Regions from separate parts of the Paraburkholderia sp. NPDC080076 genome, predicted to be linked through region 1. Evidence: riboswitches for the same ligand, from Rfam matches in the RefSeq annotation. Region 1 holds a riboswitch; the other holds the start of a gene.
The links. Region 1 has a riboswitch for glycine ahead of gcvT (glycine cleavage system aminomethyltransferase GcvT). Riboswitches for the same ligand answer to the same signal wherever they lie in the genome.
Positions count from the first base shown of each region.

Region 2: another riboswitch for glycine. It lies ahead of ACQKRQ_RS06370 (D-amino acid dehydrogenase); the one in region 1 lies ahead of gcvT (glycine cleavage system aminomethyltransferase GcvT).

Region 1 covers NZ_JBNNWQ010000002.1:922,201-927,141, reverse strand. Annotated here, with positions in the region: gene ACQKRQ_RS11465 (oxidoreductase) at 1-1,032, shown strand, start outside; gene ACQKRQ_RS11460 (hypothetical protein) at 1,228-1,578, shown strand; glycine riboswitch at 1,728-1,828, shown strand; glycine riboswitch at 1,863-2,015, shown strand; gene gcvT (glycine cleavage system aminomethyltransferase GcvT) at 2,096-3,214, shown strand; gene gcvH (glycine cleavage system protein GcvH) at 3,279-3,659, shown strand; gene gcvP (aminomethyl-transferring glycine dehydrogenase) at 3,731-4,941, shown strand, end outside.
Region 2 covers NZ_JBNNWQ010000001.1:1,418,475-1,423,415, forward strand. Annotated here, with positions in the region: gene ACQKRQ_RS06360 (acetate/propionate family kinase) at 11-1,171, shown strand; gene ACQKRQ_RS06365 (BON domain-containing protein) at 1,175-1,435, opposite strand; gene ACQKRQ_RS06370 (D-amino acid dehydrogenase) at 1,559-2,770, opposite strand; glycine riboswitch at 2,955-3,048, opposite strand; gene ACQKRQ_RS06375 (LysE family translocator) at 3,259-3,891, shown strand; gene ACQKRQ_RS06380 (MFS transporter) at 3,922-4,941, opposite strand, start outside.

The DNA.
Region 1 (4,941 bases):
ATTGGATTGATGGGTTACGGTTTCGCCGGCGCGACCTTCCATGCGCCGGTGATCGAGCACTGCGGCCGCGCGAGCGTCGCGGCCATTGCCACGAGCCAACCCGAGCGCGCGCTCGCCGACTATCCGCACACGAAGGTGGTGGCCGACCTCGACGCGCTGCTGGCGCTCGAAGAAATCGACTGCATCGTGATCGCCACGCCGAACGATACGCACTTCGACCTGGCGCGCCGCACGCTGGAAGCAGGCAAGCACGTGGTGGTCGACAAACCGGTCACGCTGAACGCCGCCGACGCCCACACGCTGGCCAACATCGCGCTCGCCCGGAGCAAACTCTTCATACCGTTTCACAACCGTCGCTGGGACGGCGATTTTCTGACCGTGCGCGACCTGCTCGCGAGCGGCGAATTGGGACGGATCACGCAATACGAATCGCATTTCGACCGTTTCCGGCCTGAGGTGCGGCAGCGTTGGCGCGAGGAAGCGTCGCGCGGCGGCGGCTTGCTGCTGGACCTCGGGCCACATCTGATCGACCAGACGCTGGCCCTGTTCGGCGCCCCGCAAACCGTGTCGGCCACCGTGCGCACGCATCGCGACGACGCCGGCGCACCCGACTACGTGCATATCCAGCTCGGCTACGGTGAGTTCGAAGTGGTGCTGCACGCCAGCGCGTTGACGGCACTGGTCGCGCCGCGCTTCACCATCCACGGCACGCGCGGCAGCTATATGAAATACGGTCTCGATACGCAGGAAGATCAGTTGAAGGCGGGCCTGCGGCCGGGCGACGAGGGTTTCGGCGCCGGCAATGCCGCCGGTGTGCTGCGCGTGCAGGAAGGTGATCAGGAGGTCGAGCGCGAGTTGCCGACGCGCAATGGCGACTACACCGGGTTCTACATCGCGGTGGCCGACGCCATCCAGCACGGCGTGAAATTCCCGGTCAGCGCACAGGACGCCGTCGACGTAATGACGGTTATCGAGCTTGCCGCCCGCAGTTCGGAAGAAGGCGTCCGGCTGCCGTTTGAGCGGATTCGCTGACGGTTTGGCCTGCGTGTCGAAATGGCTTGTGTACCTAAAACAGCACTCGCCGCCCACGCCGCGCGGGCCAAACCCTGACAAGCCCGAAAGGAACATAACGTTACAAATAAGGCCGCGCTGCCGGTCAGCGCGGCCCGGCAGTCATCCGTTGCTACCGGGTAGCACCACACAACGACAATGACTTCCGGAGAGTTCATGCCCCGTACTATCCGCGCGCTCGCCGCGTGCGCCTTGCTCAGTTCCCTCGCCGCCTGTGTGGTGGCGCCTCAACCCCAGCCGGCGCCTCGTCCCAACCCGCAACAGATCGCGGATCAGCGCCTGCGTCAGGTCGACGGCCGCATCGACAATCTCAGCCGCCGGATCGACAACCGCGTGAATCAGGGCTATTACCCGCCGCCCCAAGGCGGCGCGCTGCACCATCGCCTCGACGTGATCCGTCAGGAAGCGCACGACATGGCCGCGCAACATGGCGGCGGCCTCTCCAGCGACGAACAGCGCGTGCTGAATCAGGAACTGGACAACGCGGCGCACGCCATCGGCGAATAGTCGCTCCACGCGTCAGGTCAGGCACCAAAAGCGGCACGAGCGCGGCATCACGTCCCGCGCTTTTTTTGACAGGCGCGAGAGCGGTGCGTCAACCGCCGCGCCGCTCGCGGGCCTTTATTTGACAAGCCCCCGGCCCTCGCGTACATTCGCCGCACGCGTCGGGAGAGCGCGCTGGCCGCTGAAAATCGCAGGCCGCGCCGCCGAAGGGGCACACCCGCAAACTCTCAGGCAAAAGGACCGACCGCGTCGAAAAACCCGCGTCCAGGCAACATCGAGGCACTCGTTTTTCGCACTCTGGAGAGCGGCAGTAGCCATCTGCATCGTTTATCGAGCAGATTCTGGCAAGCTGCCCACCGAAGGGGCGCGCGTTTCACCGTGGCACGTCAACGTGATCACGGTGGCGCAATCTCTCAGGTATCGAGGACAGAGGGGTCATGCAGGACCACGCTCGCAGCCAGAAGGCCGCGAGGCGTAGCGCCGCATGGCCTTTTTTGTTTCGCGAGATGCCCGAGGCCCTATGACCGAACTCAAACACACCCCGCTCCACGCCACCCACCGTGCGCTCAATGCCCGCATGGTCGATTTCGGCGGCTGGGACATGCCTGTCAATTACGGCTCGCAAATCGACGAACACCGCGCCGTGCGCACCGACGCCGGCATGTTCGACGTCTCGCACATGTGCGTCGTCGATTTCACCGGCGAGCGCGTGCGCGCCTTCTTCGAATACGCGCTGGCGAACAATGTCGCCAAACTGCAAACGCCCGGCCGCGCACTGTACTCCTGCCTGCTGAACCCGAATGGCGGCGTGATCGACGATCTGATCGTCTATTACTTCGGCGAAGATCACTTCCGCGTGGTCGTGAACGCTGGCACCGCTGATAAAGACATCGCCTGGTTCGGCCAGCTCAACGCCGAAGGCGGCTTCGGCCTGACCGTCACGCCGCGCCGCGACTACGCGATCGTCGCCGTGCAAGGCCCGAACGCCCGCGAAAAAGTCTGGCAAACCGTGCCGGCCGCGCGCGCCGCCACGGAAGCCTTGAAGCCCTTCAACGCCGCCCGCATCGAAAACACGCCGTTCGGCGAATTGACCGTCGCCCGCACCGGCTACACCGGCGAAGACGGCTTCGAAATCATCGTGCCGGCGGATCACGTCGAAGCGCTGTGGAACGCATTGCAAACCCAAGGCGTGCGCCCGGCCGGTCTCGGCGCGCGCGACACGCTGCGCCTCGAAGCCGGCATGAATCTGTACGGCCAGGATATGGACGACAACGTCTCGCCGCTCGACGCCGGCCTCGCCTGGACCGTCGACCTCACCTCGCCGCGCGACTTCGTCGGCAAAGGCAAGCTGGAAGCGGACGGTTCGCAGGCCGCGTTCGTCGGCCTGATCCTGCTGAAGGAAAACGGCAAGGCGGCAGGCGTGCTGCGTGCTCATCAGAAAGTCGTCACGCCGCAGGGCGAAGGCGAAATCACCAGCGGCACGTTTTCCCCGACCATGCAGGAATCGATCGCCTTCGCGCGCGTGCCGAAGGGCGTGCAGCCAGGCGACACCGTGCACGTTCGGATTCGTGACAAAAACGTTCCTGCAAGCGTGGTAAAACTGCCGTTCGTGCGCAATGGCAAAGTGCTCGCGGTTTAAGCAACCGGCGCGTTCGTCCACTTTTTTCAAGTCACTACCGAATCACACCGCATAGGAGCATCCGATGAGCATCCCGGCCGATCTGAAATACACCGAATCGCACGAATGGGTCCGCACCGAAGCGGACGGCACGCTGACGGTCGGCATTACCGACCACGCGCAGGAAGCGCTCGGCGATATCGTCTTCTTCGAAGTCCAGGAACTGGGCAAGACCGTCACGGCAGGCGACACCGTCGCCGTGATCGAATCGGTGAAAGCCGCTTCCGATATCTACGCGCCGGTTTCGGGCGAAATCATCGAAGCGAACACCGCCGTGGCCGACACGCCTGATTCGGTCAACAGCACGCCGTACGAAAGCTGGCTCTTCAAGATCAAGCCGGCTGCGGACGCCACGCAGGACCGTCTGATCGACGCCGACGCGTACACCAAGTCAATCGGCGCCTGATTCACCTTTACGTTTAACCCGACAGGTGCGGCGTCCTTTTCGAACGGACAGCCGCACCGCCAGGAACACCCATGAAGCTCGAACACCCGGATCGTCTGATGAACCGCACTCCTCTCTCGCTCGCCGCGCTCGAAGTGCATGACGCCTTCGCCGAACGGCACATCGGCCCGGACGCGGCCGACCAGCACGCGATGCTCGAAGCCCTCGGCTTCGCGTCGCGCGCCGCGCTGATCGACGCCGTCATTCCGAAGACGATCCGCCGCACCGAAACGCTGCCGCTCGGCCCCTTCGCGCAACCGAAGAGCGAAGCGGAAGCGCTCGCCGCGCTGCGCGAACTCGCGGACAAGAACCAGGTGTTCCGCTCGTACATCGGGCAGGGCTATTACAACGCGCACACGCCGACGGTGATTCTGCGCAACGTGCTGGAAAATCCGGCGTGGTACACCGCGTACACGCCGTACCAGCCGGAAATCTCGCAAGGCCGTCTGGAAGCGCTGTTGAACTTCCAGCAGATGATCGTCGACCTGACGGGTCTGGCGATCTCGAATGCGTCGCTGCTCGACGAAGCCACCGCTGCCGCTGAAGCAATGACGCTGCTGCAACGCATCGGCAAGCCGAAGTCGAACGTGTTCTACGTGGCCGACGACGTGCTGCCGCAAACCATCGAAGTGGTGAAGACGCGCGCCACGCCGGTCGGCATCGAAGTGAAAGTGGGCCCTGCTGCGGAAGCCGCGAATGTGAACGCGTTCGGCGTGCTGCTGCAATACCCGGGCGTGAACGGCGACGTGCGCGACTACCGCGCGCTCACCGAAGCAATCCATGCAGCGGGCGGCCACGTGGTGGTCGCCGCCGACCTGCTCGCGCTGACCGTCCTCACGCCGCCGGGCGAATGGGGCGCGGACGTGGCCGTCGGTAACACGCAGCGCTTTGGCGTGCCGGTCGGCTTCGGCGGCCCGCATGCGGCATACCTCGCCGTGCGCGACGAATTCAAGCGTCAGATGCCGGGCCGTCTCGTCGGCGTGACCGTCGACGCGCAAGGCAATCCGGCCCTGCGTCTCGCGCTGCAAACGCGCGAACAGCATATCCGCCGCGAAAAGGCCACCTCGAACGTGTGTACCGCGCAAGCGCTGCTCGCGATCATGGCCAGCATGTACGCCGTCTATCACGGCCCGCACGGTCTGAAGACGATTGCGCTGCGCGTGAACCGCATCGCCGCGTTGCTGGCGGAAGGCGCGAAGCAGCTCGGCTACACGCTCACCAACGAAACCTTCTTCGACACGCT
Region 2 (4,941 bases), on a different contig from region 1:
AGGCATGACCATGCACACTGAAAACAGCGCTGACGATCGAACGATTCTGGTGTTGAACAGCGGTTCGTCGTCGCTGAAGTTCGGGCTGTTCAGGCACGCGGGCGATGACGAATCCCTGTTGCTGGAAGGCAGTGCGGAAGGCATCGGGCGCGACGACGGCAGTTTGCGGATCAAGGCGCCCGACGGCCGCGTGCTGGTGCAGCAGGAGCGCGTGCTCGAATCGCAGATCGATGCGTTGCAAAAACTCGCGCAGGTGCTCACGGAGCAGCACCATGCGCGGCCTTCGGCGGTGGGGCATCGGGTGGTGCATGGCGGACCCCATCTGCGCGCGCATCAGCGCATTACCGCCGACGTGCGCCGTCAATTGCATGATGCCGTGCACTTCGCGCCGCTGCATATTCCGCCTGCGCTTGCGTTGATCGACGAGGCCGAGAAGATTTTCGACGACGCGCCGCATTTCGCCTGTTTCGACACCGCGTTTCACGCGACGCTGCCGCCGCGCGCGGCACACCTTGCGTTGCCGCGCCGCTACGCGGAAGCCGGTGTGATGCGCTACGGCTTTCACGGTCTCTCGTACGAATCGCTGGTGACGCGGCTCGGCGCGGACTTGCCGGCGCGCGCCGTGTTCGCGCATCTCGGCAACGGTTCGAGCGTCTGCGCGTTGCGCGACGGCCAATCGATCGACACGTCGATGGGTTTGACGCCGACCGGCGGCGTGCCGATGGGCACACGCAGCGGCGATCTCGACCCAGGCGTGCTGCTGTATCTGATGCGTGTGGAGAAGCTCGATGCCGGCGCATTGGAGACGCTGCTGAATCGCGAGAGCGGCCTCGCCGGTTACGCGGATGGCGAAAGCGATATGCAAGCTCTGGAAAAACGCGCAGCAGCGGGCGATGCCGATGCGTCACTCGCGCTCGATGCGTTCGCGACCGCCGTGCGCAAGACCATCGGCGGCTATGCGGCGTTGCTGGGCGGAATCGATTTGCTGGTGTTTACCGGCGGCATCGGCGAGCACAGCGGACAGATTCGCAGGCGCGTGTGCGACGGGCTGGCTTTCATGGGGCTAACAGACAGCGATCCGGCGGGCAAGGTGAGGGCGATTCACACCGAAGAGGAAAAGCAGATCGCGCGGCATTGCCGCACGCTGCTGCGGCAAACGCAGACGGGCTGACCTTTACTTTGCCTTGACGACGGTGTGATCCGACACGCCCGTTACGCCGAACAGGCGTGTCACGTCTTCGAGCGCCGCGGTGCGTTGCTGATCGCGTTGCAGTTCGCCGCGCAGCGTGATGCGGCCGCGCGAGACGTGGACTTTCACGGCGTGTTCGGGGACCGCGGCGTCCCAGGCGAGACGCCGGGTCGCCTCCGCGGCGATCTGCGCGTCGCTCAGGCGTGCGCTGCCTGCCTTGTGGTTCGCTGCACGGGTGTAGGGCATGGAGTTCTCCGCGGCACTGATGCGTATGGGGAGAACACTAGCAGAAGTGGCGAATTTTGCACTCGGCGGCGGCAGTGGTGACATCACGCTACCGCCGCCTGCAAAACCCTGCGTCAGCAAGCGCTACTGAATCGCGCCCGCCAACACCTGCGCCGTCGCGGCCGACAAGGTCCAGCCCAGATGTCCATGCCCGGTGTTGTAGAACACGCCGCGCCGTTTGCCGCGGCCCACCTTGGGCAACATGCTCGGCAGCATCGGCCGCAAGCCCGCCCACGGAATCACGCGCGAGGTCGACACCTCGGGGAAATAACGCCGCGTCCAGTCCACCAGCGGCGCGATCCGGTCCGAACGGATATCGCGGTTGAAGCCGTTGATCTCCGCCGTGCCGGCCACGCGAAAACGATCCACGCCGAGCCGGCTCGTGACGATCTTCGCGCTGTCGTCGAGCAGGCTCACCCACGGCGCGCGCTGCTGGCTGAGTTCGTCTTCGAGACAGACGGTGATCGAATAGCCTTTGACAGGGTAGATGTTCACGTGATCGCCCAGCATCGACGCGAAATCGCGGCTCTTCACGCCCGCGCACACGACGATCCGCTCGAACGCGAACCGCTGCGACTCGCCTTCGAGATCGACCGTCAGCGTAAAGCGGCCCTCGGCGGGCTGCTCGATCGACGTGATCTGCGCGTCGTAATGAAACTCGACGCCGTGCCGCACGCACGCCTGAGCGAGGCCGCGCGTGAACTTGTGAATATCGCCGGTCGAATCGGACGGTGTGAAAAAGCCGCCGTAAAAATCGCCGTGCAGCGTGGGCTCGATGCCATGCAGCTCGCTCGCCGTCACCGGATTGCGGTCGAGCCCGCCTTCGCGCAGCAGTTCGTTCACCTTGCTCGCGGCGTCGAATTCCTTGCGGGTCTTGTAGATGTGCAGAATGCCGCGCCGCTCCAGATCGAAGTCGATGCCTTCGGTCTCGGCGATCGAAAACAGATGTTCGCGCGCGGCAATCGCGAGCCGCACGGTTTCAACCGTGTTCGTCCGGTAGTGTGGAATCTCGCGCAGGAATTCGCCCATCCACGAGTACTTGTGCCAGGTGGGCGTGGGGTTGAGCAGCAAGGGGGCGTCGCGCGTGAGCATCCAGCGCAGGCCTTTCATGACGGTGGCCGCGCTGTTCCAGACTTCGGCATTGCTGGCGGATAACTGGCCGCCGTTGGCGAACGAAGTCTCCATCGCCGCATAGCGATGGCGCTCGAAGACGGTAACGTGGTGGCCGCGCTGAGCGAGGGCGTGAGCAGTCGTGACGCCGGTAATGCCGGCGCCGATAATGGCGATTCGTGACATGGCATGGTCCAGAGTAGTTGAGCATCACCGGTGTCGATTTCGTGTCGAAACCGGCGTCGATGCCCCATCTGTCCATGTACCTGAGAGTTTCTTCCCCGCGGCAGCCGGGCCCGATGCGAGCCGTGTGCGGGGAATCCCCTTCGGTGGGCGCACAGGGTAGTCCAGTGCGCCGCTCTCCAGATGTTCCTGCTGCGCGGTCCTTTTGCCTGAGAGTTTCCGGGGCGGTTGCTCCGTCGGCGTCGTCACGAACGTCTGACGATCTCTCCCGCGCTTGCATTGCAGAACGGCTCGACAATACCGTTCAAAAAATTTCACCGCAAGTCTTTCCTGCTATGCACTGCGCAAGCGGCGGTCTGAAACTGCTTGAGTGGAGATGAAGGCGGGGCATGCGTCGCTACGAATTTTCGGGCCCGTATGTCGCGCCGGAATGGCCGGCATCGGCTATATTTGGCGGCACCGCCCAACCTTCATTTGCAAAGGAGAATGACGTGCCCGCTTTCCCAACGCTGCTCGCCTTCGGTCTGGTCTCGCTCGGCATGGTGCTCACGCCGGGGCCGAACATGATCTATCTGATCTCGCGATCGCTCTGCCAGGGGCGGCGCGCGGGCCTCGTTTCGCTCGGTGGTGTCGCGCTCGGCTACGTGTTCTACATGTTCTGCGCCGCGTTCGGCATCACGGCGCTGCTGTTGACGGTGCCGTACGCGTACGACGCGTTGCGCTTCGGCGGCGCGCTCTATCTGCTGTATCTGGCGTGGCAGGCGGTCAAGCCGGGTGGCCGTTCGCCGTTCCAGGTCCGCGATCTGCCGCACGACAGCCGCCGCAAGCTGTTCACCATGGGCCTCGTCACCAATCTCGCGAATCCGAAGATCGCGGTGATGTATCTGTCGCTGCTGCCGCAATTCATTTCGCCGGGGCACGGCAGCGTGCTTGCGCAGTCCATTGCGCTTGGCTGCGTGCAGATCGTCATCAGCGTGACGGTGAATGCGCTGATCGCAAGCATGGCGGGTTCGATCGCCGTGTTTCTTGCCGGCCGTCCGGTGTGGCTGCTGGTGCAGCGCTGGCTGATGGGCACCGTGCTCGCCGGACTCGCGGTACGCATCGCGTTCGATTCGCGTCGTTGATTCGCTTGAGACGCGCTATCCGTTGCCTGGTCAGCCAGACCCGGCACCCGAGCCTCTGAACACCCAGCCGTTGAACAGCGCCCCGCAGAGCATCAACGCGCTGGTGATTAGGAACACCGCCTGCATGCCGAAATGCGCGCCGGCAAAGCCGCCCGCGAGCGGACCCGCCACCTGGCCCGCGTAATTCGCCGAAGTCGCATAACCGAGAATGTAGCCGGCCGAGCGGTCGGGCACGTTGTGGCGGATCACGCTCGTGATCGACGGCAGCAGGCCGGCCAGCGCCAAACCCATCAGAAAGCGCAGCGCCACCAGTTGCCAGCCGCTCGTGACGAACGCCTGCGGCACCAGCAAGGCCGCGCACACGGCGAGACACACCACGATCACCTTGGGCGCGCCGATGCGGTCGGCCAGACGCCCTACACGCGAAGCCGCCAGCACGCTGCCCAGCGCAGACGCCGACATCACGAAGCCGGACACCAGCGTGACGTGCCTTGCGTCGTGCACCAGTTGGGCGACGTACACGGTGATGATCGGCTCGATCGACATGTTGGCGAACATCAGCAAGCCGGAGGTGAACAGCATTGCCAGCACCGGCCGCAGGTCGGGCACGCTGGCCCAGCCGGTCGCCGCGTCCGCTGTGTGCGCCTTGCCGCGCGTGCGCTCGACCGGTTGCTCCTTGACGAGCAGCGTGGTCGCGATGAACGCGCAGAAGATCATCGCGCCGGCGATGAAAAACGTGTTGCGGATACCGATCAGCGGCGGCAGCGCGCCGCCCACCAGCGGGCCGACCAGACTGCCCGCCATCACGCCCGAAGCCAGCGTGCCGAGCGCCCAGCCGGTGCGTGAGCGCGGCGTCTGCGTGGCGATCATCACGGTCGCGCCGGATGCATAGCCGCCGACGAGTCCCGCCAGAAACCGCAGCCCCACCAGTTGCCAGACATTCTGCGCGAGCCCGAGCAAGGACATCACGATGGCCATGCCGAGGCTCGCGCGAATCAGGATCAGCTTGCGTCCGTAGCGGTCGGCCATGCGCCCCCACAGCGGCGACAC